Regions from separate parts of the Streptomyces sp. NPDC059828 genome, predicted to be linked through region 1. Evidence: riboswitches for the same ligand, from Rfam matches in the RefSeq annotation. Region 1 holds a riboswitch; each other region holds the start of a gene.

Region 1 (7,156 bases):
TCGCCCTGCTCGGGTTCATGGCGATCGCTGCCGGGGTCAAGGTGACCAACGGCCAGCTCGCGATTCCGCAGCTGTTCGAGAACATGTTCCCCGACTGGTTCGCGGGGGTGGCCTTCGCCGCCATCGGTATCGGCGCACTGGTGCCGGCCGCGATCATGTCGATCGCGGCGGCGAATCTGTTCACGCGAAACATCTACAAGGACTTCCTGAAGCCGGACGCGACACCGGAGCAGGAGACCAAGGTCTCGAAGCTGGTGTCGCTGCTGGTGAAGGTGGGCGCGCTGGCCTTCGTCCTCACCATGGACAAGACGGTCGCCATCAACTTCCAGCTCCTGGGCGGCATCTGGATCCTTCAGACCTTCCCGGCCCTGGTCGGCGGGCTGTTCACCCGCTGGTTCCACCGCTGGGCACTGCTCGCCGGCTGGGCCGTCGGAATGATCTACGGCACGGCGGCGGCGTACGGTGTCGCGAGCCCGACCCAGAAGCACTTCGGCGGCTCGTCCACCGAGATCCCGGGCATCGGCGAGATCGGCTACATCGGTCTGACGGCGTTTGTGCTCAATGTGCTGGTGACGGTGGTCCTCACCTTCGTGCTGCGGGCCACGAACGCTCCGGACGGTGTCGACGAGACGTCCCCCGAGGACTACACGGCGGACGCGGGAGACCCCGGAGTCGAGACGGAGGCCCCGAAGCTGACCGCCGCGACCCACTGACACACCGGACACCGCCTGGCCGCTTCCTCCCTCCGGGACAGCGGCCAGGCGCCGCTGTCCCGGTGTGGCATTCCCCCGTGTGCGGCAGACTGCCGGGATGGACGTGATCATCCGACAGGTGGAGCCGCAGGAGTACGACGCCCTCGGCGAGCTCACCGCACAGACCTATCTCGGGGACGGACTGCTGGCCTTCGGGGAGCAGGACCCCTATCTCCCCGTGCTGCGGGACACGGCAGCGAGAGCCGCACAGGCCGAGGTGCTCGTCGCCGTGGACGGCTCGGGGCGCCTGCTCGGCGGAGTGGCGTTCACGGCGGGAGCGAAGCCCTACGCCAATATCGCGGGCGATGACGAGGCCGAGTTCAGGATGCTGGTCGTCGCCACCGAAGCCCGGAAACGGGGTATCGGCGAGGCTCTCGTCATAGCGTGCGTCGAGCGGGCCCGGGGCATCGAAGGCTGCCGCCGACTGGTGCTGTCGACCGATCAGCAGATGCGCGCGGCCCACCGCATATACGAGCGTCTGGGCTTCGTACGGACGCCCGCACGGGACTGGGTGCCGATCGCCGGCCTGGACCCTCTGCTGACGTACGCCCTTGAGCTCTGAGGGCTGAACCCCGGCTCGCCCGAGGGGAGACGCGACACCACCGCGACACAACATGTGGGGGGCGCGGCAACGCCGCGCCCCTACATGTATGCTCGACTCCGTTGCCGCAGCAGGGGAATCCGGTGGAAATCCGGAACTGTCCCGCAACGGTGAGTCGGTCTGCATTCGTTCCTTTCGCGTACCCATGAGGCATGCCCGCGCGGCGTATCCGTGCGTGCGTGCACGGGAGTGAGCGCACACCCACGAGTCCGAGGACCTGTCGGCAACGCACCCGGTCCATCCGGTCCGGGTTCCGAGACGTCCGGGCCTCGCGGATCAGGCTGGTGGACGCGGAGCGTTGTGCTGCCCAGACACACGCCCGCACGCCACTTCCCCGCCGGCCCCGAGCCGAGTGAGGGAGAGCACCCCGTGACCATCGCGCCCCCAGACCCTGCTTCAACGCAGCTCGCCGATGGGCCAGGAACCGCGCTGCTGCGGATCCTGACCGACCTCACCGCGGACCTCCCCGACACCGACCCCGGCAGGGTCGCCGCCGCCGCGCTCCGGGGACGCCACGCCGGTTCGGACGAAGCCGAACTGCGGGAGCTGGCCACGGAGGCGGCCGCGGGGCTGATCGCCGAGGACCCGGCGTACTCCCGGCTCGCGGCCCGGCTGCTCAGCATCACCATCGCCGACGAGGCGGCCTCGCAGGGGGCCAGCGGCTTCGCCTCCTCCGTCGCCGTCGGTCATCTCGAGGGGCTGATCGCGGACCGTACGGCCGCTTTCGTCCAGGAGCATGCCGCCCGTCTCGACGCTCTCATCGACCCGGCCGCCGACGACCGCTTCGGCTACTTCGGACTCCGCACCCTCTACAGCCGCTATCTGCTGCGCCACCCGATCACCCGCAAAGTGGTCGAGACCCCGCAGCAGTTCATGCTGCGGGTCGCCTGCGGTCTCGCCGAGGACGGGTCCGCGCGCGCGGTGGACGAAGTCGCCGCGCTGTACGGGCTGATGAGCCGGCTGGACTATCTGCCGTCGTCGCCGACGCTCTTCAACTCCGGCACCCGGCACCCCCAGATGTCGTCCTGCTACCTGCTGGACTCGCCGCTGGACGAGCTGGACTCGATCTACGACCGCTACCACCAGGTGGCGCGGCTGTCGAAGCACGCGGGCGGTATCGGTCTTTCGTACTCCCGCATCCGCTCCCGCGGTTCGCTGATCCGCGGCACCAACGGACACTCCAACGGCATCGTGCCGTTCCTGCGCACCCTGGACTCCTCGGTCGCCGCCGTCAACCAGGGGGGCCGGCGCAAGGGTGCGGCCTGCGTCTACCTGGAGACCTGGCACGCGGACATCGAGGAGTTCCTGGAGCTGCGCGACAACACGGGTGAGGAAGCGCGGCGTACGCACAACCTCAACCTGGCGCACTGGATCCCGGACGAGTTCATGCGCCGGGTGAACGCCGACGCCGAGTGGTCGCTGTTCTCTCCGGTGGACGTGCCCGGGCTGGTCGACCTGTGGGGCGCCGAGTTCGACGCCGCCTACCGCAAGGCGGAGGAGGCGGGGCTCGCCCGCAAGACGATCCCCGCCCGAGACCTGTACGGCCGGATGATGCGCACGCTCGCCCAGACCGGCAACGGCTGGATGACGTTCAAGGACGCCTCGAACCGCACGGCGAACCAGACCGCGGAGCCCGGCACCGTCGTCCACTCCTCGAACCTCTGCACCGAGATCATCGAGGTCACGAACGACGGCGAGACGGCCGTCTGCAACCTCGGCTCGGTCAACCTGGGCGCGTTCGTCACCCCCGAGGGCTCCATCGACTGGGAGCGGCTGGACGAGACCGTCCGTACGGCCGTGACCTTCCTCGACCGGGTCGTGGACATCAACTTCTACCCGACCGAGCAGGCCGGCCGCTCCAACGCGAAGTGGCGCCCGGTGGGCCTGGGGGCGATGGGCCTCCAGGACGTCTTCTTCAAGCTGCGGCTGCCCTTCGACTCCGCCGAGGCGAAGGCGCTGTCGACCCGGATCGCCGAGCGGATCATGCTGGCGGCGTACGAGGCGTCCTGCGACCTCGCCGAGCGCAGCGGCCCGCTGCCCGCCTGGGAGCAGACCCGCACGGCACGCGGTGTGCTGCACCCGGACCACTACGGGGTCGAGCTCAACTGGCCCGAGCGCTGGGCCGCGCTGCGCGAGCGGGTCAACACCACCGGGATGCGCAATTCGCTGCTGCTCGCCATCGCCCCCACCGCGACCATCGCGTCGATCGCGGGTGTCTACGAGTGCATCGAGCCGCAGGTCTCCAACCTGTTCAAGCGCGAGACGCTGTCGGGCGAGTTCCTCCAGGTCAACTCGTACCTGGTGGACGAGCTGAAGCAGCTGGGCGTGTGGGACGCGCAGACCCGCGAGGCGCTGCGTGACTCCAGCGGCTCGGTGCAGGGCCTCAGCTGGATCCCCGCGGACGTCCGGGAGCTGTACCGCACGGCCTGGGAGATCCCGCAGCGAGGCCTGATCGACATGGCCGCGGACCGCACCCCGTTCCTGGACCAGTCGCAGTCGCTGAACCTCTTCATGGAGACGCCGACCATCGGCAAGCTCAGCTCGATGTACGCGTACGCCTGGAAGCGGGGCCTGAAGACGACGTACTACCTGCGCTCCCGCCCGGCCACCCGGATCGCCCGCGCCGCGTCCGGCACTCCGGCGGCCGTCGCCGCCCCCATCCCCGCCCAGCAGGCCGCTCCCGACGCGGACGCCGTCGCCTGCTCCCTTGAGAACCCCGAGTCCTGCGAGGCATGCCAGTAATGTCCACCGAAGCCACCAGCGCCACGACGGCGCGGGAGAAGAACCTGCTCGACCCCGGCTTCGAGCTGACGCTCCGCCCGATGCGCTACCCCGACTTCTACGAGCGCTACCGGGACGCGATCAAGAACACCTGGACGGTGGAGGAGGTCGACCTCCACTCCGACGTCGCCGATCTGGCCAAGCTCTCCCCCGGCGAGCAGCACATGATCGGCCGCCTGGTCGCGTTCTTCGCCACGGGCGACTCGATCGTCGCCAACAACCTGGTGCTCACCCTCTACAAGCACATCAACTCCCCCGAAGCGCGGCTGTACCTCTCCCGCCAGCTCTTCGAGGAGGCCGTGCACGTCCAGTTCTATCTGACCCTGCTGGACACCTACCTGCCTAACCCGGAGGACCGGGCCGCCGCGTTCGACGCGGTCGAGAACATCCCCTCGATCCGCGAGAAGGCCGCGTTCTGCTTCAGGTGGATGGACTCGGTCGAGAAGCTGGACCGCCTGGAGACCCAGGCCGACCGCCGCCGTTTCCTGCTGAACCTGATCTGCTTCGCGGCGTGCATCGAGGGCCTGTTCTTCTACGGGGCGTTCGCGTACGTCTACTGGTTCCGCTCCCGCGGTCTGCTGCACGGTCTCGCGACCGGCACCAACTGGGTGTTCCGGGACGAGACCATGCACATGAACTTCGCTTTCGAGGTCGTGGACACGGTCCGCAAGGAGGAGCCTGAGCTCTTCGACGACGAGCTCCAGCACCAGGTCACGGAGATGCTGAAGGAGGCCGTCGCCGCCGAGCTCCAGTTCGGCCGCGACCTGTGCGGTGAGGGCCTGCCGGGCATGAACACCGAGTCGATGCGCGAGTACCTGGAGTGCGTCGCCGACCAGCGCCTGGTCCGCCTCGGCTTCGCCCCGGTGTACGGCTCACAGAACCCGTTCGCCTTCATGGAGCTCCAGGGCGTCCAGGAGCTGACCAACTTCTTCGAGCGCCGCCCGTCCGCGTATCAGGTCGCGGTCGAGGGCTCGGTGGACCTGGACGAGGACTTCTGACCGCTCAGGCGCCCGCACACGATCGATGGCTCGGCCCGCACCGCGGTCCGGGCCATCGGCCTTTCCGCATCACGCAGTTGCCGGTCGATCGCACGGTCGCGCAGATGGCCGACGAACGAGGGCAGTCCCACGACGACAAGGATTCCGAGGACTACGACATAGCTGAGGAACGTACTCATGACGTTCACTCTCGTCCCGGGACGCCGAGAAGAGCAGTGGCAGGACTGTCGACAACCATCGAATTACTGCCACACTCGCGGCATGCTCAAGAACGTGGCGGCCGTACTGCTCGACGGCGTGCATCCCTTCGAACTCGGTGTGCTGTGTGAGGTCTTCGGCCTGGACCGCAGCGACGACGGGCTCCCCGTCTACGATTTCGCCGCGGTCTCCGCCGAGGGGCGCCGATTGCGCACCCATGCCGGTTTCACGCTTGAGGTGGAGCACGGACTGGAACGGCTGGACGAGGCCGACCTGATCGCCGTGCCCACCGGCAGCGACTACACGCGGCGCGACTATCCCGAGGCCCTGCTGGAAGCACTGCGGGCGGCCGTCGGCCGGGGTGCGCGGGTGCTGTCCGTCTGCACCGGGGCGTTTGTGCTGGGGGCTGCTGGTCTGCTCGACGGCCGGTGCTGCACCACCCACTGGCGGCACACCACGGCGCTTGCACGCAGGTATCCGCGGGCGCGGGTCGATCCGGACGTGCTGTACGTAGACGAGGGATCGGTGATCACCTCGGCCGGGACCGCCGCCGCGATCGACGCCTGTCTGCACCTCGTACGCCGTGAGCACGGCCCCGAGGTCGCCAACACCATCGCCCGGCGCATGATCGTGCCCCCGCACCGCGACGGCGGGCAGGCGCAGTACATCGAACGGCCCCTGCCGCGCCATCGGTGCGACACGGTCGGAGAGGTGCTGGCCTGGATGGAGCGGCACCTCGATCGGGAGATGACCGTGGAACACCTGGCAGCACGGGCCCATATGTCTCCCCGTACGTTCGCCCGCCGCTTCCAGCAGGAGACCGGCACGACGCCGTACCGCTGGCTGCTGCGCCAGCGGGTGCTGCTGGCGCAGGAGCTGCTGGAGGCGACGGACGAGACGGTGGACACGATCGCGGGCCGTGCGGGCTTCGGGAACGCGGCTGCGCTGCGCCATCACTTCCTGCGCACGCTGGGGACGACCCCGAACACCTACCGGCGCACGTTCCGCGGCCCGGTGCGGGTGGGCCCGACCGGCGCGGCGGCTGCTCAGTCGTTCGGCACGGTCTCGTAGCGCGCAGTGCCCTCCGCCATCTGCCGCAGCGCTTCCTTGCGCTCCCGCTTCGACAGCCGGTCGATGTAGAGGCGCCCGTAGAGGTGGTCGGTCTCGTGCTGGAGGCAGCGCGCGAAGTAGCCGGTGCCGCGGACCTTGACCGGGTTGCCCTGGGGGTCCTGACCGTGGACCTCCGCGTAGTCGGGGCGGGCCAGCGAGGCATAGGCCGTCGGGACGGACAGGCAGCCCTCGTTCGAGTCGTCGAGCACGCGCAGCTCAGGCGACAGCTCCTGGATCACCGGGTTGCAGACCACGCCGGTGTGGCGCACGCCCTCGTCGTCCGGGCAGTCGTAGACGAAGACCTTCAGGTCCACACCGATCTGGTTGGCCGCCAGGCCCACGCCCTCCGCCGCACGCTGGCTGGCGAACATGTCGTCGATCAGCGCCGCGAGCTCGTCGTCGAACTCGGTGACGTCCTGGCACTCCTTGTGGAGCACCGGGTTGCCCACGACGGTGATGGGGCGGGCCGTGCCGCGCACGCGGTACGCCTGCTCGCGCTCCTCGCAGTCCTCCGTGTCGACGACGAAGCCGTCGTTGATCTGCTCGTCCGTCTGCTGCGCCATGCCGCCGTAAGCCTTCCTGCAAACCCTGTTCGGTGTCCCGTACAGCCTAAGGCCCTGCCGCAGTGGTCAGCAGACTTCCTCGAGATCCCGCCACTCACGGGTGTCCGGGCTGTCGGCGACCCAGCCGTCGAGCAGCCCCCGCACCAGTCCGGC
Region 2 (7,156 bases), on a different contig from region 1:
CGGCGGCCAGTTCGGGCCAGGTGTCGGCCGGTACCGGGACACCCCAGTCCAGGTCACGGGTGATCGCGCGGTCGTGCAGGCCCTCGGTCAGCCACTTGCGGGCGATGGACGAGGAAAGCTGCGGCCACTGCGCCTCGTGGCGGGCCACCCACTCCTCGACCTCGTGCTGGAGCTTGGACTGGAGCAGGAAGAGATGCTTGGTCTCACGCACCTCCAGCTCCGTGGAGCCGCTGATCGCGGAGCGCGGGTCGATCAGGTCCGTCGGGTCCAGGACCCTGGTGCAGTTCTCGCACTGGTCGCCGCGCGCCTTGTCGTAGCCGCAGTGCGGGCAGGTCCCCTCGACATAACGGTCGGGCAGGAAGCGCCCGTCGACGGGGGAGTAGACCTGGCGGATCGCACGTTCCTCGATGAACCCGTTCTCGTGGAGCTTGCGCGCGAAGTGCTGGGTGATCTCCCTGTTCTGCTGCGACGAACTGCGCCCGAAGTAGTCGAAGGCCAGCTCGAACCCGTCGTACACGGCCTTCTGCGCGTCATGCGCCTGGGCGCAGAACTCGTCGACGGAGAGCCCTGCCGCCTTGGCGGCGAGCTCGGCCGGGGTGCCGTGCTCGTCGGTGGCGCAGATGTAGAGGACGTCGTGACCACGCTGGCGGAGGTAGCGGGAGTAGACATCCGCCGGAAGCATCGACCCGACCATGTTGCCCAGGTGCTTGATCCCGTTGATATAGGGAAGCGCGCTGGTGATCAGGTGTCGAGCCATCCTCGGATGCTCCATTTCGTGATGTTGTGTGCATTCCTGTCACGCTGGGTGACGGGATGGGGTGGGTGGGCCGCCGTCATCGTATCGAACCGGGGGTGCGTCCTTCCTGCGGGTTTCCCGGCCTCACGAGGGTTCGGCGGCAGGGGCGGAGGCCGGCTTCGGCGGCGGAGCCGGGACCGGGGCGGGGACTGAGGCCGGATTCGGCACCGGGGCGGGGCCTGCCGCCGGGACCGGCGCGTACTGGGCGGCCTGGGTGTGGAACATCGCCGCGTAGCGACCGTCCGCCGCGATCAGCTCCTCGTGGCTGCCGGACTCGACCAGGCGCCCCTGACTGAGGACGTGGATGCTGTCCGCGTAGCGCACACCGGACATGCGATGAGTGACGAGGACGACGGCGCGGTGCCGCCCGGCGAGCCGGCGGATGCGGTCGAAAGCCTCGATCTCCGCCTCGGGGTCCAGTGCCGAGGTGGGCTCGTCCACGATCAGGATGCTGTCGGCCGGGCTGGTGGACGCCCGCCAGTGGGTACGGGCCAGCCCGATCTTCTGCCACTCGCCGCCCGAGATCTCGGACGCCCCCCGGAACATCCGGGCCAGCAGGGTCGCGAGTCCCTGCGGCAGCTTGGCGATGACCGGGCCGGCCCCGGCGTGGTCGGCGGAGGGCTCGAGCTCCTCGTGGGAAGCGGCCCGGTGAGGCCGCCCGATCCGGATGTTCATCGCGGCGGTCATCGGCCAGCGCTGGAAGTCCTGGGTGAGCAGGGCGACCCGCTCGAACACCTGGGACCGGTCCAGTCCGTTCAGCTCCTCGCCACCCCAGCGGACACTGCCTGCCTGGGGCAGCAGCAGCCCGGCGAGCACCTTCATCAGGGTGCTCTTTCCGGAGCCGTTCTCGCCGACCACCGCGATCACGGAGCCCATCGGTACGGTCAGCGACACCTCGTCCAGCGCGGGTTCGAGCCGGTCGGGATAGTGGTAGCTGACCTTGTCCAGCGTCACCTCGCCGACCCTGACCGGCACGTCGGCCCCGTCCCGGGGGATGGTGTGCCGGGCCGCCTCGCTGAGGAACCGGTCGTGGTCCTGGACGTACAGCGACTCCTCGTGCATCTGGTTGACGTTCATCACCAGCGCCCCGAGGCTCGCCGAGCCCGACCTGACCGCGATCACCGCCGTGCCGGCGACGGCGAGTTCCATATGACCGGCGAGGATCAGCCAGGCCATCACGCCGTATGTGAAGGCCATGGCCAGACCCGACAGCGCGGCGGCCACCAGCTCGGTGAGCGCCTTGTCGTTGGCGAGGCGCTTCTGCTCGTTCTCGGCGTTCTCGGCCATGTTCCGGTACCGGTCGAGCAGGAAGGGGCCCACGGCATGGATGCGGACCTCCTGGGCGGCGGTGCGTTCGGTGAGCAGATTGCCGATGAGCCGGCTGGCCCGTACGTGCTCGACCCAGGTCATCACGGACACGTATCGCTCCTGTGCCACCCGCATCGCCCCCCAGCCCCGTGGCGCGGCGATCAGCAGCAGCATCGGCAGCAGGGCCGGATGCAGCACGGTGAGGACTCCGGCGGTGGCGATCAGGGCGATGATCCCGTTGAGCGCGGCGACACAGACCCCGATCATGCGCCGGGCCGATGCCGCGCCGTACTGCGCGACGTCGATGAGGCGGCGGAACGCCGGATCGTCGATCGCCTCCAGCTCCACCGCGGTGGCCGCCGAGAGATACTCGGTGGTCGCCAGCCGCTCCACCAGCGGCTCAAGTCGCCCGGCCCGCGAGGTGGACCAGCCCGCGAGACCCGCGTTGAGCACCGCCAGAGCTGCGATCACCACCAGTGCGGGCAGCGCGGCACGCAGCCGCACCACGGGCTCCCCGGACCCCAGCAGGGCATGCATGACCACGTTCACCGCGAGCAGGTTCCCCGCCGCCACGATGCCCTGCCCGACCTCGCTCACCCCCACCCCCAGTAACGAGCCCCGGTCAGCGCCCCAGGCCCTGCGTAAGGTGCCCAGCACCAGACGAGGCATGGCCTTGAGCGCCGTGACCATCGTCAAGTCCAGCCAGGAATGCTCGTGTTCGGCCCACCCCGTGTCGTACCGCAGTGGCCCGCCGAACAACTCCTGCTCGGCGTCCGAGATCTTCGCCTCGGTCATGCGTACGCGGCCGAAGAGTCCCCTCACATCGCCTCGCCTTCATCGGCGGCACGTACGACGACGCGCCGAGGTGGGCAGTGCCGGGTCGAATGTCCCACTTCGGCGGCCTGTGCAGGGAGGAATTTCCGGGTTTCCCGTCCCGGGAGGGCCTGTTCCAGCCCTCCCGGCCCGGGACGGTCCGTCGGTCAGTCCGTCAGGGCGCGGACACCTCCCGGCGAACCGCGCGGGCGGCGGCGACCATGTTCTCCAGCGCGGAGCGGGTCTCGGGCCAGCCGCGGGTCTTCAGCCCGCAGTCGGGGTTGACCCACAGCCGCTCGGCCGGGATGGCTCCGAGCCCGGTGCGCAGCAGCTCCGCGGTCTCCGCCGCGCTCGGCACACGCGGCGAGTGGATGTCGTACACACCGGGGCCGGCGTCGCGCGGGTAGCCGTGAGCGGCCAGCTCCCGGGCGACCTGCATATGGGAGCGGGCCGCCTCGAGGCTGATCACATCGGCGTCGAGGTCGTCGATGGCCTCGACGATGTCCCCGAACTCGGCGTAGCACATGTGGGTGTGGATCTGCGTGTCGGGGCGCACCCCGCACGTGGTGAGCCGGAAGGCCTCCGTGGCCCACTCCAGGTACGCGGCGCGATCGGCCGCGCGCAGCGGCAGGGTCTCCCGCAGGGCGGGTTCGTCCACCTGGATCACGGGGGTTCCGGCGGCTTCCAGGTCGGCGACCTCGTCGCGCAGGGCGAGGGCGACCTGGCGGGCGGTGTCGGGGAGGGGCTGGTCGTCGCGTACGAAGGACCAGGCGAGCATGGTCACCGGGCCGGTGAGCATGCCCTTGACGGGGCGTGAGGTCAGGGACTGGGCGTACGCGGTCCAGCGCACCGTCATCGGTTCGGGGCGTGAGATGTCACCGGCGAGGATCGGCGGGCGCACGTACCGGGTGCCGTAGGACTGGACCCAGCCGTGCTGGGTGGCGAGATATCCGGTGAGCTGCTCGGCGAAGTACTGGACCATGTCGTTGCGTTCGGCCTCGCCGTGCACCAGCACGTCAAGACCGGTCTTCTCCTGGAAGGCGACCACCTCCCGGATCTCGTTCCTGACGCGCTCCTCGTATCCGGCCGTGCCGATCCTGGCTGCCTTCAGATCGGCGCGCGCGGTGCGCAGTTCGGTCGTCTGGGGGAACGAACCGACGGTGGTGGTGGGGAGCAACGGCAGTGCGAGGCGGGTACGTTGCGCGGTGGTCCGCTCGGCGTACGGCTGGGAGCGGCGGGCGTCGGAGTCCGTGACGGTGCTGGTACGAGCCCGGACGGCGGCGTCGTGAGTGAGCGGGGAGGCGGCTCGGGAAGCCAGGTCGGCCCGGTTGGCGGCGAGGCTGGGGGCGATCGCCTCGGTGCCGTGGGTCAGGCCCCGGGCGAGTGTGACGACTTCGGCGGTCTTCTGCCTGGCGAAGGACAGCCAGCGCAGGATCTGGGGTTCGATGTCGTGTTCGGAGGCCGCGTCGAGCGGCACATGCAGCAGGGAGCACGACGCGGCCACGTCGACCCGGTCCGCCAGCCCCAGCAGGGTGCCGAGGGTGGCCAGGGACTTCTCCAGGTCGTTGACCCAGATGTTGCGGCCGTTGACGACCCCGGCGACCAGCCGCTTGCCCGGCAGCCCGCCGACGGCCGCGAGGGCGTCGAGGTTGGCGGCGGCGGCCTCCGTGAAGTCGATGGCGAGGCCCTCGACCGGGGCCTTGGCCAGCACCGGCAGGGCGTCGCCGAGTCGGTCGAAGTAGCCGGCGACGAGCAGCTTCGGCCGGTCGGTGAGCACACCGAGCGCGCGGCAGGCGCGCTCGGCGGCGCCCAGCTCGGCGGGCGTCCGGTCCTGGACGAGGGCGGGCTCGTCGAGTTGCACCCACTCGGCACCCGCCGCCCGCAGGTCGGCGAGCACCTCGGCGTACACGGGCAGCAGCCGGTCGAGCAGCGTGAGCGGGTCGAATCCCGCGGCGACGCCGGGTGCGGGCTTGGCGAGCAGCAGGTAGGTGACGGGGCCGACGAGCACCGGACGGGCGGAAAGCCCGAGCGCCAGCGCCTCCTTCAGCTCCGCGACCTGCTTGGTCGAGTCGGCGGCGAACACGGTGTCGGGTCCGAGCTCCGGCACCAGGTAGTGGTAGTTGGTGTCGAACCACTTGGTCATCTCCAGCGGCGCCACCTCCTGGGTGCCGCGGGCCATGGCGAAGTAGCGGTCCAGGGCGTCGGCGGCGACGGCCGCGCGGTGGCGTTCGGGGATCGCGCCGACCATGACGGTGGTGTCGAGCACGTGGTCGTAGTACGAGAAGTCCCCGGTCGGGACCTCATGGACACCGGCATCGGCGAGCTGGCGCCAGTGCGTCCGGCGCAGATCCCCTGCCGTGGCCTTGAGGGAGTCCGCGGTGACACGGCCCCTCCAGTAGCCCTCGATCGCCTTCTTGAGTTCGCGCTGCTGTCCCTGGCGCGGGTATCCGTGCACGGTGGCCCGTGCTGCCGCGGATTCGGTGGTCACGGAAATCTCCTTCGCGAGATGGTTCCCTGAGGTCCCGGGACGGAACGCGGGCAGGTGCGAAGGGCGGAGAACCGGACGGGTGCGGGTCCGCGCGCGGTGCCGCGCGGGTGTCCGGCCGTCCGATATATGCGCCGACCCACCCACGAGGTCACCGGATGTCCGCGTGCGGGCTGTTCGCGCGCGGGCAGCGGGCAGGTCTTCGGACTCGCGGGCACGTCCTCATGGGGAGGACACCTACTGGCCGTCGCTTCCCAGACCCTGGCGGGTCCAGTGCGTATGACGGCGGTCGTTCCCGCTCACCGCTGCGGGGCAGTCCCGGATTCCCACCGGGTTCCCTCTTACGACGCCTCCCGCCTGGAGGGCGGGGCGAACCAGCTGCAGGGGCCACCCTACGGGGCGGCAGGCGGCTGCGGAGCGCTCTGTCCGGAATTCGGATGCGCGACGGGAATCCGGGCGGCGGGGCGGAGCACGGCAGGGCCGGATTCGCACCGGCTTCCCCCTGGTGCGCATGCAATGCGGTTGTGTGCCCCGGCGCATGGCCCGGGGCAGACGCATCGTAGGGTGCGGCAGGGGTGTCCCACCGCTGATTCTCCATCACTTCCGCCGCATTCCCTCACCGTTGGACGTGTGGGCCGGTCACGGTGGTGGGGAGCCGACACGTGCGTGCGGCAAGGCGGTCTGCCGGGACGCCGACCCAGGATGCGAGGATGAGACGCCATGACTGCTGGGTGGTGTTCACGCACGCTACGGGCCGCGGTGTTCGCGGCCGTATGCGTGGTGCTCGCCGCCCTCGGCCACGTCATGATGTCCGGGGAGTCCGTCCCGTGGTGGACGCTGGTCGGAGGGCTCGGCGCGACCGGTGGGCTGGGCTGGTGCCTGGCGGGCCGGGAGCGGGGACGCGGCGTTGTGGTGGCCGTGGTGGTCGCCGCACAGGCGGCGCTGCACTCGGGATTCTCGCTCGTGCAGTCCCTGAACCCTGAGCATGCGGAACACATCGATCACTCCGCGCATCCGGAGCACCCCGGGCACCACATGGTGTCCGCCGGCATGGGGCCCGGCTACAACGACATGGGCCACTCGGGCTTCCCGGACGTGATGGCCGGCGACTCGTGGTCGCTCGGCATGCTCGCCGCGCACCTGCTGGCGGCGCTCTTCACCGGACTCTGGCTCGCCCATGGAGAGCGAGCCGCCTTCCGGATCCTCCGCGCGGTCGCCGGGTGGCTGACCGCGCCGTTGCGGCTCCTGCTCGCGCTGCCGGCGCCTCAGCACCGGCCGCGGCCGCGTGGCCGCGGCCGCCCGTCGCCTGTGTCGCGGCTGCTTCCCCTGGTCCACGTCATCGTCTCCCGAGGGCCGCCCGTGGGGTCCGCTGTCGCCTGACGACAGCCGGAATCCCGAGGCGGTCCAAGTGCCCCTCGGGCACCGGCCGCAGACCCGCGAGCGCGTGGGGAGCGGCCGGCCCCCACACGCCGGCACCAGGGCTCTGCTGCGCCCGCTGTGCACCCCGGTCCTGGTTCCGGACGACCCGAGAAGGACACCAGGTGATCTCTTCCGCCCTGCCCGCTTCATGGGACACGACGGACAAGGTGAATCCGGCCGACGAGTCGATCACCTCCTGGGCGCTCGCCGCCCGCGGCGGTGACGCCGACGCCGTGGAGCGGTTCGTCCGTGCCCTGCACCGCGACGTACTGCGCTATGTCGCCCACTTGTGCGGTGATCCGCAGTCGGCCGACGACCTCGTCCAGGACACGTTC
Region 3 (7,156 bases), on a different contig from region 1:
CCGATCTCGGCACCCTCGCGGGTGACGAAGGAGTTGAGCGACATGTTCTGCCCCTTGAAGGGGGCGACCTTCACACCCTGGCGCACCAGCCACCGGCAGATCCCCGCCGTGACGACGCTCTTGCCCGCGTCCGACGTGGTGCCGGCGACCAGCAGTCCTCCGCCGCTCACTTCCGCCTCCCCCTCATGTCTCTCATGCCGTTCCTGCCCCGCATCGCCGTCGCCGCCGTGCAGGCGAGCCGTGCGCCCGCGCATGCCGCGAGCGCCAGCACGCCCACCCGGCGCGACAGCCGTACCGCGCGCTCGATGTCCGCCACCTCGACGGCCCGGCCCTGTCCGTTGAGCACGGGCCGTTCCTCGGTGCGCCCGCCGTACGAGAGCGTCCCCCCGAGACGTACCCCGAGCGCACCCGCGAACGACGCCTCCACCGGACCCGCGTTGGGACTGGGATGCTTCGCCGCGTCCGCACGCCAGGCCCGTACGGCACCTCGGGGGTCGCCGCCGGCGAGTACGGCGAGGCCGGCGGTGAGCCGGGCGCCCGGCCAGCCCGCCACATCGTCGAGGCGAGCCGATGCCCAGCCGTACCGCCGGTAGCGGGGCGACTTGTGGCCCACCATGGCGTCCAGGGTGTTCACGGCACGGAAGCCCACGAGACCGGGCACGCCCGCCACCGCGCCCCACACCAGCGCGCCGACCACGGCGTCCGAGGTGTTCTCGGCGACGGACTCCACGACGGCGCGGGCGATCCCGGGGCCGTCCAGTGCCTGGGGGTCACGGCCGCAGAGATGGGGGAGGCGCTCACGGGCGGTCTCGATGTCACCGACCGCGAGGGCCCCGCCGATCGCCCTCGCCTCCCTGCCGAGGGTGGTACCACCCACGACGGCCCAGGTGGCGGCGGCGGTCAGGGCCAGGGACGCGGTACGGGACCGGCGTACGGAAGCGGTGCCCAGCGCACCCGCGGCGATCGCGCCCCCGGCGCACAGCGCCGTGTGCAGGGCACCCCAGCCGCGGTGGTCGCGCCAGAGTCCGCGCTCGACGGCGGCGGCGGCCCTGCCGAAGGCGGCGACCGGATGCCCTCGGCGGGGATCGCCGAAGAGCAGGTCGCCGACGAGTCCGGCCGTGGCGCCGTAAGCGAACGTGATGGCAGGGACAGCGACAGCAGGGACGAGTCCCCCCGGCGCCCGCTGCTCGGCAGGCATGTTCGTCCTCACTCAGGGTCCGCGCCCTGGCTCGACGTGATCCGGCGGGAGAGAGTTCCTGGCTTCGGGGAGCGCCCTGGTGGAGGGGGTGCGCCCGGTGACAGTGGCGGGACCGCGCCGGATTCGCACCGGCTTCCTCTTCTGCCGCCGTAAGTGGCCCCGGAAGTCCACCATGGGCCGCGAACACCCGTCAACTCACCTTTGACCTGCGACGGGACAGTGTGCGCAGGCCCACACCGCGGTGTGTGTGGGGGGTGCGCAGAGAGCGGGAGCCGGACACCCCCTCGGGGGTGTCCGGCTCCCATGCGTTGTTCTGTCGGCTGCCGTGCCGCCGATCGTCAGGAGACGATCAGATAGATCCCGTATGCCACGGCGGCGGCGCACAGGGCGAAGCAGGCGTACGCGCCGGTGCGGGCCAGGCCGGCGGAGCCCCCCTGCGCGGCTGCCGCCTCCTGCTTGGAGAGGCCCACGATGCCCAGGGTGAACAGGCCCACCAGGGCGACGGTCACGATGAGGCTCACACCGAAGACGGAGCCCAGAGCTGCCCAGTCGATCTTCATGCTGATTCGTTTCTTCCTTACACCGTGGCGGTGGGCGCGGGAGCGGACTCACTGGCGGGAGCCGGGATGGTGGCCTTCAGCTCCTCGGCCGCGGCCACGGTGGGCGGCGGGGTCACGGCCGCGATGGCGGTGGTGACCACACCCGGAGCCTCGGTGATCTCGTCGGCGGTGACGTTCGTGTGATCGACCGGCTTGCGGCGCGACAGCGCCCAGATGGCGGCCGAGCCCGCGACGAGCAGTACGGCGACGGTGGCGGTGCCCCAGGCGCCCTGGCTGGTCAGGAATTCCGCGGCGGCACCGACCAGACCGGCCGCGGGGAGGGTGAGGCCCCAGGCGACGAACATCCGGGTCGCGGTGGACCAGCGGACCACACCGCCCTTGCGGCCGAGCCCCGCGCCCATCACGGCACCGGAGCACGACTGGGTGGTGGAGAGCGAGAAGCCCAGGTTCGAGGAGGCCAGAATGACCGTCGCGGCGCTGGTCTGGGCGGTGAAGCCCTGCTGCGGCTGGAGGTCGGTCAGTCCCCTGCCCATGGTGCGGATGATGCGCCAGCCGCCCAGGTACGTGCCGAGCGCGATCGCCAGACCCGCGGAGACGATGACCCACATCGGGGGGTTGGAGCCGGGGGCGAGCACGCCGCCCGTGACCAGGGCCAGGGTGATGACGCCCATGGTCTTCTGCGCGTCGTTGGTGCCGTGCGCGAGGGAGACGAGGCCGGCCGAGGCGATCTGACCCGCCCGGTAGCCCTTGGACGTGGCCTTGTCGTCGGCACCGTTGCCGATCTTGTACGTCAGCCTCGTCGCGAGGAACGCGGCGAGACCGGCGACCAGCGGCGCGGCGACGGCCGGGATCAGCACCTTGGTGACGATCGTCCCGCCGTTCACGGCCGAGAAGCCCGCGGACATCACGGCGGCGCCTATGAGACCGCCGAACAGGGCGTGCGACGAGCTGGACGGCAGGCCGAGCAGCCAGGTGAGCAGGTTCCACAGGATCGCGCCGACGAGCGCGGCGAAGATCACTTCTGTGCGGATGCCCTCTTCCTTGATGAGCCCGCCGGAGATCGTCTTGGCGACCTCGACGGACAGGAAGGCGCCGACGAGATTCAGCGCGGCCGACATGGCCACCGCCGTCTTCGGTCTGAGTGCCCCGGTCGAGATGGTTGTGGCCATCGCGTTGGCTGTGTCGTGGAAACCGTTCGTGAAATCGAACACGAGAGCGGTGATGATCACGATCCCGAGGAGAAGCGTGATGTGTTCCATTTACCCAGGCTTCTATTGGACGTCAGTGGCCAGCCGAACGTAAGCAAGCTGAGTGAACGGAAGATGAACTCAGCACGGCTCATGAGTGACTCCAGAAGGGTATGGCCATTCCGCTTGGCGGAGAAGGTGCTTGCGCGGGCCGAAGCGCGGAGTCCGCGGCCGGGTGCCTGGCATGATCAGCCCATGAGTCGGCGGCAGCAGGACGAACGGTACGACGGGCAGCACGAGCCGGTCGCGCGGGCGTGGATGGACCTTGTGGCCGCCGCCCGCAGGACCGTGGCGGACGGACTCGTGGTCGGCACTTCGGGCAATGTCTCCGTACGGGTGCCCACCGAGGCCGGGGATGTGATCCTGGTCACGCCCAGTGGGGTGCCCTACGACCGGCTCGGGCCGCAGGACGCCGTCGGTGTCGCTCCGGACGGACGCCGCGTACTGGGTGACCTGGTCCCCACCAGCGAACTGCCGATGCACCTGGAGATCTACCGCGCCACGGACGCCGCCGCTGTCGTGCACACCCACGCGGTCCATGCCACCGCCGTATCGACACTGGTCACCGAGCTGCCGCTGATCCACTACATGGCGGCCGTCCTCGGCGGACCCGTCCGCGTCGCCCCGTACGCCCGCTACGGCACCGAGGAACTCGCGGCCCGGATGCTCGACGCCCTCGCGGACCGCACGGGCTGCCTGCTCCAGAACCACGGCACCGTCGCCTACGGCGCCACGCTCGACCAGGCGTACGACCGCACCGCGCAGCTGGAGTGGATGTGCCGGGTCTGGCTCACCGCGAGCTCCGTGCCCGGCCGGGAGCCGAACCTCCTCTCGCGGGCCCAGGTCGACGAGGTGCGTGAGAAGCTCCGCACCTACGGCCAGCCGGGCTGAACCGTTCGATACGTGGTCGTGCACGAGAAACCGGCGCCCGGCGGCTGAGATCAGCGCCCTGCGCATCACCCTTGGTGGCGCGCCCACTGGCAGCCTGGCGAGGACGTCACCACACTGGAACGGTGCGCCCGGCTAAAGCGACGGCAGCGGCCGTCACCACCCTGCTCGGTCTTGGAGCTGCCGCGTTCGCCGCGGGCCGGTACGCGAGCGACGCGGCACTCAAGGCCACGCCCGAACGCCCCCTGCCCGGCGAGCCCCGGCTCACCGTGCACGCGACCGGGCCGGGCCGGATCACCCTCACCCGCAGCCTGGCCTCGCTCCGCCCCGGCCTGTACGGACTCACCGGCCAGGGTGTCCACGCCGTCGTCGGCCCGGTGCTCGAGGACGTTCCCCACGCCGCGGACACCGTCGTCCGCCGGCTGGAGAGCGTGGGCCACGGCGGCCTCGACATCGGCAACAAGGTCCGCTTCACCCCTCGGCTGCACAGCGGCACGCCGAGCAGCGCCCTCGGGATCGACCACGAGGACGTGGAGGTCCACGGCGAACTGGGGCCCCTGCCCGCCTGGTTCGTCCCCGGGCCCCGCGCCACATGGATCATCGCCGTGCACGGTCTGGGCGCCACCCGCGAACACGTCCTGAACCTGATGCCGTTCCTGGCCGGGCGGCGCGTGCCGGTACTGGCGATCGCCTACCGCGGCGACCCCGGAGCACCCCGCTCTCCCGACGGCCTCTGCCATCTCGGCGACTCCGAGTGGCGCGATCTCGACGCGGCCATCCGGTACGCGGTCCGCGGCGGCGCCGAACGCGTGATCGTGCACGGCTGGTCCGTCGGAGCCGCGATGGCCCTGCATGCCGCGGCCAACTCGGCCGCACGGGACCGGATCGCCGGGCTCGTGCTGGACTCCCCGGTGCTCGACTGGGAAGCCACACTGCGCGCCCTCGCCGCCGCCCGCCACACCCCGTCCATGCTGCTCCCCCTGGCAGTGCGCGCCGCCCAGGGGCGCACCGGACTGCACGGTGACCGGCTGAGCGAGGCCGCGGATCCGGGCAGCCTCGGCGTGCCGACGCTGATCTTCCACGGCCCCGACGACCGGCTCGCTCCCTGGGGCCCCTCCCGGGAACTCGCTGCACGCCGACCCGACCTGGTCAGCCTCCACACCGTCACCGAAGCCCCGCACTCGGCGATGTGGAACGCCGACCCGGCACGCTACGAGGAGGCTCTCCGCCGCTTCCTCACCCCCTTGATCTGAGCAAGCGGTCCGAGCGGTGCCCGGGCCCCGCGAACCGGTCGAAGGAGGCCCAGCCCTCGCCCCGTGAGCGGCCCGGCGGCGCGATCCGTCCTTCCGATTGGGCTTTCGGGCCGACAGCGGGAAGACTGCTCCCCGTGACGTCCCGTAACGTGCGCGACTCCAGACTCCGTCTTGTCCGTCCCCGTCCCACCGCCACGGCCCGACGTGCCGTGTCGAACCGGCGTACGCGTCCCGCCCCGCGCCCGCCCGAGGGCACCCCGCCCGCCTCCGAACTGGCCCGCCAGGCGCGCGAGGCTCTCGCCGACGCCGTGCGCATCGCCCGCTGGGCCGCCTCCGCACCCGACGCGGCCGTCCACGCCGTACGGGAACAGGCCGCGAAGGCGCTGGAGCTGACCCCGGACCAGGCGAGCGCGAGCTGGGACCGCGCACGTCTCGCCGGGCTCGTCGAACTCCACGGCAGCACCGCCCGTCCCGGTTGGCGGCTCAACGCCTGGGACCGGGACGACACCGCCGTGCTGCGGGGCTGGGTCGCGCTGTTCGACGCATGGTCGCTGGTCCACCCCGCACCCGATGACGTCGCACCCGCAGCTGTCGCCGAAGTCGTCGAGGCCGTCCCCCAGGTCCTCACCCTCCTCCAGCTCTCCGCCGGCCCGGTCCTGGTGTCCGCGCTGCTGGACCTGCTCCAGCAGCGCGTCGCGGAACTGCGCGACGAGCGCTGCGAAGTGCCCATCGCCCCCTCGCAGCGGGAGCCCGCCGCACCCCCGGCCGCCGCAGTCTCCCCGGACGACCGGGCCGTCGCCGACGCGCTGCTCCCCGCGCTGATGGACTGGGCCCTGGAGGGCCTCGCCGCTGTCGACGCACTCACCCTCGGGCAGAGCCAGGCCACCCTCACCCCGCTCGGCAACTGGGCGGTCTGGGTCAAGCTCGAGCAGATCTGCGTCGCGGCCCAGAGCCCTGCCGGCCACATCGAGCACCCGGCCGAGGACCTGCTGCGGGCCTGCGCCCGGCTCAGCCCGGGACCCGCCCGGGACGAGTACCGCGCCTGGCTGGCCGCGCGCACCGTCTCCAGCGCCGTCTCCGAGCTCCTCGTCGCGGCCCGCGGCGAGGACGCGCTGCTGCGCGGTCTCGCCTTCGAGGCACTCCGGGTCGTCGGCGCCCCCGCCGAGGCCGGGGTGCGGGCCGCCGCCGAGGAGCCGTCCCTGCGCCCGTACGCCCTGCTCTGGCTTGCCGAGTACGAGGGAGCGGATCCGGACGACGCGGCAGAAGTGCTCACCCGCGACGAGGCGACCTGGCTCTGGGTGGACACCGCGGCTGCCGTCGCCGACCACGGTGAGACCACCCTTCTGGTCCGTCACCTCGACGCTGCCGTGCAGGGCACCGTCCCCGCCCTGCTGGACGAGGTCAGGGCGGTCGGCCACCCCCGCACCGTGCAGGTCCTGGTCGCACTCGCCGCTGCCCACCCCGACCCCGCCCTGTCCAAGGCACTTCGCCGGGCAGCCTTCCAGGTCCACACCGGAGGAGCCTGAAGACGCGCCGGGTCATTCCGCGCTCGCACCCGGCCGGTACGTCCCGAAGCTCCAGACGTTGCCCTCCAGATCGCGCACCATGTAGTCCCGCGAGCCGTAGTCCTGGTCGGTGGGCGGCAGCACGATGTCCGCCCCGTGCTCCACCGCGCGGAGGTGGTGTGCGTCCACGTCGTCGACCTGGACGTACACACCGACCGGGCCGCCGGTCTCCATCAGTTTGTCGAACTCGCTGCCGGTGCCCTTGCTGCCCAGCATCACCATCCCGTTCCCGTACGACAGTTCGGCGTGCACCACCTTGCCGCTCCCGCCCTCGTACACGGCGTGCTCGGTGAAGCCGAAGGCCTCGGTGAGCTGCCTGATCGCGGCCTTGGCGTCCGTGTACAGCAGCGTCGGACAGATGCTCGGTGCCTCCGCCATCTCGATCCCTCCTCCGTCACCCGCCCACAGGGGTGTGATCCGGATCTCAGTCTGGCAGGGGGCACTG
Region 4 (7,156 bases), on a different contig from region 1:
CTGTCGTGCCATACGTCGATGTCCGTGCAGCGGATGCCGTGGCCGTCGCACCAGTCGCGGACCACCCGGGCCGCGCCGACGGCTTCGGGGCGTCCTCCGTGGACGACGAGTCCGACTCGTGCCACCGCCATGTCCGCCTCCTGCCGTACCCCCTTGCTGCTCAAACTCAGCTCACACCGGGGCGCTCCTGATCGCCAGCGGTGGTGTGGCGGTGCGGTTGAGGACGCGGTGCCCGTGGCCCGAGAATGGGGCGATGGCTGATGTCGGTGATGTCGGGGCAGAGCAGATCGCGGAGTTCGTCCGACCGCTGCGGGTGGAGCCGGGGTCGCGGGTGGACCTGGCGAAGGACTTCGACCCCCGCTACAAGGCGCACCTGAACAAGCAGGACGCCGAGGAGCTGCTGCGGACCGGTGTGGAGCTGCTCTCCGAGTACCAGACGCGGCTGGCCGCCCAGGGCACCCACGGTGTGCTGCTCTGCCTCCAGGCGATCGACGCGGGCGGCAAGGACGGGACGATCCGGCACGTCATGAGCGGGGTGAACCCGCAGGGCGTCCGGGTGAGCAGCTTCAAGGTGCCGTCGTCCGAGGAACTCGGCCATGACTACCTCTGGCGCTACGCGTGCAGGCTGCCGTCACGCGGCGAGATCGCCATCTTCAACCGGTCGCACTACGAGGAGGTCCTCGTGGTACGCGTGCACCCGGAGCACCTCGACCGGCAGCGGCTGCCGGAGGACGCCCGCGGTCCCGCGCTCTGGGAGCGCCGCTACCGGGCCGTCAACGACTGGGAGCGGTATCTCAGCGACAACGGGTTCCGGGTGGTCAAGGTCTTCCTGAACCTCTCGAAGAAGGAGCAGCGGGGGCGTTTCCTCCAGCGGATCGACGTGCCGGAGAAGAACTGGAAGTTCTCGGCCGCGGATGTACGGGAGCGGCGGCACTGGGACGAGTACCAGCAGGCCTTCTCCGAGATGCTGTCGGCGACCAGTACGGAGTGGGCACCCTGGTACGTCGTACCGGCGGACCGCAAGTGGTTCGCCCGGATCTGCACGTCGGCGGTGCTGGCGCACACCCTCATGGAGATCGATCCGCAGTTCCCCGTGGTGGGCGAGGAGGCACGCAGGGAGCTCCTGGCGGCCAAGCGCGAGCTGGAGCGTGAAGAGCCCTGACCTACGCGTCCCCTCGGCTTTCGCGCCCCCTGCTTCGGGTCGCCTGGTCTTTCGCGCCGCCTGGCTTTCGCGTCTTCGTCGGGCTGCGTCTCGTCGCGCCGCGCCTGCACCGAACCTGCCTCCGACGCGCCTCGTCACGCCGTGTCGCCCCTGGCCGGCAGCTCGAGACGCAGTTCGTAGCCGCCGTCGGCCGTCGGGCCCGATGTGACCGTGCCGCCGAGCAGTGCCGCCCGCTGCCGCAGACCGACCAGCCCGTAGTGCGCGCTGGGCAGCGGGAGGGCGGGCCGGGTCGGGGCGGTGTTGGTGACGCTGACGTGCACCGCGCCCTCCTCGTGGCGGACGCGTACCGTCGCCGTGGCACCGGGCGCGTGCTTGCGTACGTTGGTCAGCGCCTCCTGGACGGTGCGGTAGATCGCGCGCTGGACGGTCGCCGGCAGCCCGTCGGGCAGATTCGTGCACAGCTCCACCTCGATACCGCTGCTGTCGACCAGCCGACGCAGGTCGGCCACGGACGGCTGCGGGGTGAGCTCCGTGGGGCGGCCCCCTGAGGCGCGCAGCACGCTGACCATGTGCCGCAGTTCGTCCAGTGTCTGCACGCTCAGGCGCCGGATCGTGGCGGCCGCATCCCGCACCTCGGCGTCCTGGGTGCCCACCTGGAGCGCTCCGGCCCGTACCGCGATCAGGCTCACCTGGTGGGAGACCACGTCGTGCATCTCGCGGGCGAGCTGAGCGCGTTCCTGGGACAGCATGCTCTGGGCGGTCAGCAGGCGCTCGTGGTCGCGAGCCTCGGAGATCTCGGCGAGCCGGAGGGAAAGATCGCGCCGGGTCTGGACGAGCTGGCCGAGGAACACGGGGGCGGCGGCCGTGGCCGCCGAGTAGCCCAGTGCGACGAGGCTCTGGGTGCTGGACAGGTCGATGGAGGCAGACGGCCACTTGATGGTGTCGCAGACCGTGAAGGCCAGCGCGCAGACCGCCAGCAGGACCCGGTGGCGGGTGAGCGAGGCCAGCGTGTACAGCGCGACCAGGGCGGCGAAGACGGCGTCGGACACCATGACGGCGGGCAGCGTGACGATGAACGTGAGCAGCGGCAGCCGGTGGCGCAGCAGCAGCGACAACGCGGCGACCAGCGCGAAGGACAGCAGCAGCGGGTCATGGGTGCCGACCTGGATCCAGGCGTCGAACAGCGAGAACGCGACCAGGGCGGCATTGACCAGCGGGGTGGGCAGCCGTCTCGGCAGCGAGCCGTGCTCGGCCACCGTGTGGTCGACCACCGCGCCGTGCATGATTCCACGGGGGATCATGGCGCCTCCTCGTTACGGGTGCACGGCTCCTCCCCCGTACGCGACCCGTCCGCCTTCTGCCCCTCCGTGCGCGGCGGCCTGAGCAGCCCGGCCCGCTCGGCGAGCAGGGCGGCCTGGACCCGGCTGCCCACCTCCAGCTTGGTGAGGATCGCGCTGACATGGTCCTTCACCGTGCCGGTGCTCAGATGCATCCGCGTGGCGATGTCCCCGTTGGAGAGCCCCTCGGCGACGAGCACGAGCACGGCACGTTCGCGCTCGGTCAGCAGGCCGAAGCCCCGGGCCGCGCTCTCGTGGGAGCCCGCGCCGGTTTCGAGGTAGCGGTCCACGACCGTGCGGGTGATCTTGGAGGACAGTACTGCTCCCCCGTCGGCCAGGGTCCGCACCAGATAGGGCAGCGCCTCGGGGTCGGTGTCCTTGAGCAGGAAACCGGCAGCCCCCGAGCGCAGGGCCGTGGCCACGTACTCGTCCATGTCGAAGGTCGTGAGCATGGCGACCACGGGCGGTTGCGGCAGCTTGCGCAGCGCGGCCAGCACGGTGAGCCCGTCCACGTCCGGCATCCGGATGTCGAGCAGCACCACGTCGGGGCGACGCTCCTCGGCGGTCCTGACCGCTTCGCCACCGGGGACGGCCGCGACGACCTCGATGTCGTCGGCCGCGTCGAGGATGTGCTGGAAGCCCGTGCGGATCAGGGCTTCGTCGTCGACCACCAGTACCCGGATCACGTGTGCTCCACTCGCCCGTCGGACCACTACCCGATAAGCACCATTTCGTACCATGCCGGCCGGTGTCGCGATGGCTTGTCCCGGCCGGGCGGCGGGGACGCGCCCGCCACCCGGCGGGGGCGGTTCCGGACGACTGCCGGATGGTTGTATCGGGCAGCTTCCTTGACTCTTGAGCATATGACGCACGAGGTGTCGGCTCCCCGACAGCGCGACCGTGCGGGACCGGAGGACAGGGCATGGAGACGTTCAGCTATCGCGGCAGTGACGGTCACCCCCTACACGCCACCCGGCTGGGCATGGGACCGGCTGTGATCCTCCTGCACGACTCAGGCGGACTGCACAGTTCAGGCGGACCGGACCACCGCGGGCTGCTCCCCCTGGCCCGCCGGCTCACCGACAGCTACACCGTGACAGTCGCCGAGGCGCGGGACGCCGACGACGTGGCGTCGCTCGTCGGCCATCTCGGACTGCGCAAGGCGGCCGTCGGCGGTACGGGCACGGGCGCCGCCATCGCGCTCCGCGCGGCCGCAGACGATCCCGAGCGCATCGCGGCGACGGTCGTCATCAACCCCGACGACCTGGGCCCCGAGGACATCGCCCGCGCCTTCGGGGGCATGGCGGCACTGGCCGCCGTCTCCGTACCCACCCTGATCATCCCCGGTGGCGAACGGCACCACCGGCGCCGCGTACACACGCACAGACACACGCACGCGCCGAGCCTGGCCGAGGAGCTGGCCCGCGTACTCCCGCAGGGGAAACTCGCCAACCTCAGCTTCACCGCAGATCTGTGCAGCGCGGAGGACGTGGCCCAGTGGATGGCACCCGCGATGTGGGCCTTCCTCACCGCGCACCTCACGCGGCGGCCCGCCCGGGTCCTGGTCTGAAGCAGGATCACCAAGAAGGACTACGAAGAAGGACCACAGCAAAGGACCGGGAAGAAGACCGAGAGGTAGACCAAAAAGAAGGACCCCGCCCGAGCGCGCCCCCGGGCGGGGTCCATTCGTGTCGCGTGCCTCAGCTCGCGGGCACCGAAGCGGCCGGCTCCGCCGACTGCCGTGACGCCTGCGCGGGCTTGGGCTCCAGCACCCGCTGGGCCAGCTCGCCGAGGATCAGTCCGAGCGCGGCCCACAGCAGGGCCTGGACGCCGATCGACGCCAGACGGAACTGCCACAGGACATCGGCCGGGAAGTGCTCCGGGATCGCGTCGCCCGCCGGGAGGAAGGCCAGTGCGATCCCGACCGCCACGGCGAAGGCGGCGCCCGCGGCGATCGTCGCGTTCCAGTTGCCCCAGCGCGGCGCGAGCCTCTTGCCGACCAGCACCGCCCCGATCAGCAGCAGCACGCTGAGCACGATCATCAGGAAGAACATCGCGGTGCGCTGGTTGAGGGTCTCCGGGTCGCCGACGGCGGGCGGGTTGGCCGGATACTTGAGGAACGGTACGAACGCGACGGCGAGGAAGCCCCCCGCCGCGACGAACGCGGCCGTGACGCGTGCGCCGAAGGCCCCCACGCGGCCGAGCGCGAAGCAGAGCGCCAGTGCCGTGATGCCGCCGAGTGCCGTGCCGTAGACCAGAACGGCCGTGCTCAGACCGGCGGTCGACTGCACCGCGCGGCTGACCAGTTCCTCTTCCGGCTCGCCACCGCCACCGCCGTGGCCGTGGTGAGCCGCGCCCGCCTCCTCGACGGCGATGGCGGCGTCGACCTGCGGTTCACCGATGAGGTAGGCGAGTCCGAACGAGAGCAGCCCGGCGAGCACGCCCGCGAGCATGCCGCGGACCAGGAGGGCCCTTACGGTTGCGGAGTTCATGTGCTGATGTCCTGTTCCGTGCGTATGCGTATCAGTGGCACGGGAAGCCGAGCAGATGACGGCCGTCGTGGACCCACTCGTGGACGCCCTCGCCGGAGAACACGGAGAAGGCGCCCTGTTCGGCACCGACGAAGTAGAGCAGGACGAGCATCAGCAGACCGAAGAAGGCGGCCCAGGGCGCGACGACGCGGACCGGGAGCTTCGCCACGACGGGCTGGGAAACGGGGATTTCGACGGGTGTGATGGCGGACTGGGCCATACCGGACCTCCTCGGGAACACGCGTCCCGCTTTCGGTGGTGCACGCGATGACGATCACGGGTCTGACTCACCCGGCGGACCCGTCCCCGGCAAGGGACTTGACCGCCTGGCACACAGTGGCGCGACCGTGCCGGTTTCTCACCGGACTTCCGTGTATGCCGTCATCCTTTCGGAGGAAGGGTATCGGTCCGCGAACCCGCCGCCAATAGGGCCTTTGACCAGCGATCTTCATCACACAGGGGCGCTCGGGCGGGGTGCGCGGGCGGCCGTAGGATCCGGAACGGCCCGGGAGCGGGCCAGTCAACACGGGGAGGAATCCGGCCAAATGTCGATCAGGCTGACACTGCTGTGCGCGGCAGCCGGCCCCTCGGCACGCGGCGAAGCGCGGTTCGGTGACGGACCACTCGACGAACGGGGCGTACGCGAGGCCAGGGCCGCGGCGGCCGCGCTGCCCGCCGCATCGGTGGTGCTCAGGGCGCCGTCCGTACGGTGCGGGCAGACGGTACAGGCGCTGGGACTCGACGCGGCCGTCGACGACCGACTCCGCGATCTGGACTACGGGGACTGGCAGGGGCGCTCGCTCGCCGATGTGGTGGCGGCCGTGGGCCCCGAGCCCGTCGGGGAATGGACCACCGACCCCGGGGCGGCACCGCACGGCGGGGAGTCCGTGCGGGAGCTGTGCCTGCGGATCGGCGCCTGGCTGGACGAACTGCCGCAGGACGCCGGGCGGGGCGTGCTGGGCGTGGTCGAGCCGGCCGTCGTACGGGCCGCGAGCGTGCACGCGCTCGGCGCGCCGCTGTCCGCGTTCTGGCGGATCGACGTGCCACCGCTGTCCGGTGTCGGCCTCACCGGCCGTGCGGGACGGTGGAATCTGCGGCTGATCGCGACGGCCTCCCCGTAGACAACACAAAGGCACAGGGAGGCCGCACACTGCCGAAGCGGTCAGGCAGAGGCACTCCGGCGCTTCCACCACACAGCACCACCGGCGAGGGCGGCCAGCAGCACCGCACCGATGACCAGCGCGGGGGCGGGCGGCGAGCCGCCGTCGCTCTCCCGCTCCTGCTCGGGTCCCTGCTGCCCGGTCGCGCGCTTCGCCGGGGCCTCGCTCGCCGGGGTCCCCATCACCGGGGACTTCTCCGGTGCGGCGCTCGGGCTGGGCGCCACCGGCTTGGCCCCGGGCGCCGCGGGCTTCAGGGCGAGCAGCGGCGCCGGGTTGCCGTCCCCATGACTGTGACCGTGGCCGTCCCCGCCGCCGGACTGCTCCAGCTCGATCCAGCGGTCGACCCGCCCGTCGCCGTATGTCTGGAGGGTCTTGAACGCCAGCGACTTGGCGTCGGGCAACTGCCGTACGGTCACGGAGTACTCGACGTCATCGCCGACCCCGACCGCGGGGCCGGAGACGGTGTATCCGCGCGGTGTGGCCGCGAACTTCCAGCCGTCCGGACCCTCCTTGTAGGTGATGTCGGCCGGGACGATGCCCTCGGGGAGGATGACCTCCATCTTGCTGATGCCCGCGCTGTCGGACTCGGACTCGGCGCTGAAGTCCAGCGTGACGTTCTCGGCGAGGGCCGCGGCGCCCTCCGCCTCGACCTCCACGTGTGCCGATGCGGGGACGGCGAAGGCGAGCGAGGCCGCGAACGCGGCTCCGGTGAGGACGGAGAGACGGCGCGCGGTGCGCGCCGTAGTGCCGGCGGTGGTGCTGTGAGACACGGGTGACTCCCGAAGTGTTGGGCTGCCCCATCATGGGGCACGGGCCACGGCTTGAACTGATGGGATCGCCGAGCCGTACTGATAACGGCGACCCCGGGCTTCCCGGGTCCGGGCCGTCGTGCCTCACCGGGCCAGTACGGAAGGATCCTCGGGTGACGCCCTGGACGCGCTCTCGCCAAGAACAGCAGGAATCGCA

Evidence for each region. Region 1 has a riboswitch for cobalamin ahead of ACFV6V_RS27845 (ribonucleoside-diphosphate reductase subunit alpha). Riboswitches for the same ligand answer to the same signal wherever they lie in the genome.
Region 2: linked by a shared signal. The riboswitch ahead of metE (5-methyltetrahydropteroyltriglutamate--homocysteine S-methyltransferase) and the one ahead of ACFV6V_RS27845 (ribonucleoside-diphosphate reductase subunit alpha) in region 1 are both predicted to bind cobalamin.
Region 3: linked by a shared signal. The riboswitch ahead of ACFV6V_RS12690 (cobalamin biosynthesis protein) and the one ahead of ACFV6V_RS27845 (ribonucleoside-diphosphate reductase subunit alpha) in region 1 are both predicted to bind cobalamin.
Region 4: linked by a shared signal. The riboswitch ahead of ACFV6V_RS29625 (CbtB domain-containing protein) and the one ahead of ACFV6V_RS27845 (ribonucleoside-diphosphate reductase subunit alpha) in region 1 are both predicted to bind cobalamin.

Annotation. Positions count from the first base shown of each region.
Region 1 is NZ_JBHWIW010000060.1:25,875-33,030, forward strand. Features, by position in the region: gene mctP (monocarboxylate uptake permease MctP) at 1-713, shown strand, start outside; gene ACFV6V_RS27840 (GNAT family N-acetyltransferase) at 811-1,314, shown strand; cobalamin riboswitch at 1,397-1,593, shown strand; gene ACFV6V_RS27845 (ribonucleoside-diphosphate reductase subunit alpha) at 1,723-4,095, shown strand; gene ACFV6V_RS27850 (ribonucleotide-diphosphate reductase subunit beta) at 4,086-5,132, shown strand; gene ACFV6V_RS27855 (hypothetical protein) at 5,087-5,311, opposite strand; gene ACFV6V_RS27860 (helix-turn-helix domain-containing protein) at 5,394-6,401, shown strand; gene def (peptide deformylase) at 6,377-7,003, opposite strand; gene ACFV6V_RS27870 (hypothetical protein) at 7,070-7,156, opposite strand, start outside.
Region 2 is NZ_JBHWIW010000027.1:44,148-51,303, forward strand. Features, by position in the region: gene metG (methionine--tRNA ligase) at 1-757, opposite strand, end outside; gene ACFV6V_RS18030 (ABC transporter ATP-binding protein) at 881-2,899, opposite strand; gene metE (5-methyltetrahydropteroyltriglutamate--homocysteine S-methyltransferase) at 3,093-5,405, opposite strand; cobalamin riboswitch at 5,599-5,746, opposite strand; gene ACFV6V_RS18040 (hypothetical protein) at 6,123-6,782, shown strand; gene ACFV6V_RS18045 (sigma-70 family RNA polymerase sigma factor) at 6,944-7,156, shown strand, end outside.
Region 3 is NZ_JBHWIW010000016.1:72,260-79,415, forward strand. Features, by position in the region: gene ACFV6V_RS12685 (cobyric acid synthase) at 1-170, opposite strand, end outside; gene ACFV6V_RS12690 (cobalamin biosynthesis protein) at 167-1,198, opposite strand; cobalamin riboswitch at 1,227-1,377, opposite strand; gene ACFV6V_RS12695 (hypothetical protein) at 1,537-1,758, opposite strand; gene ACFV6V_RS12700 (anion permease) at 1,776-3,017, opposite strand; gene ACFV6V_RS12705 (class II aldolase/adducin family protein) at 3,201-3,896, shown strand; gene ACFV6V_RS12710 (alpha/beta hydrolase) at 4,019-5,146, shown strand; gene ACFV6V_RS12715 (hypothetical protein) at 5,281-6,672, shown strand; gene ACFV6V_RS12720 (VOC family protein) at 6,685-7,089, opposite strand.
Region 4 is NZ_JBHWIW010000074.1:1,828-8,983, reverse strand. Features, by position in the region: gene ACFV6V_RS29655 (NAD(+)/NADH kinase) at 1-131, opposite strand, end outside; gene ACFV6V_RS29650 (polyphosphate kinase 2 family protein) at 254-1,162, shown strand; gene ACFV6V_RS29645 (sensor histidine kinase) at 1,297-2,445, opposite strand; gene ACFV6V_RS29640 (response regulator) at 2,460-3,185, opposite strand; gene ACFV6V_RS29635 (alpha/beta fold hydrolase) at 3,422-4,069, shown strand; gene ACFV6V_RS29630 (CbtA family protein) at 4,200-4,991, opposite strand; gene ACFV6V_RS29625 (CbtB domain-containing protein) at 5,023-5,250, opposite strand; cobalamin riboswitch at 5,290-5,459, opposite strand; gene ACFV6V_RS29620 (histidine phosphatase family protein) at 5,576-6,151, shown strand; gene ACFV6V_RS29615 (DUF1775 domain-containing protein) at 6,193-6,960, opposite strand; gene ACFV6V_RS29610 (sulfatase) at 6,993-7,156, shown strand, end outside.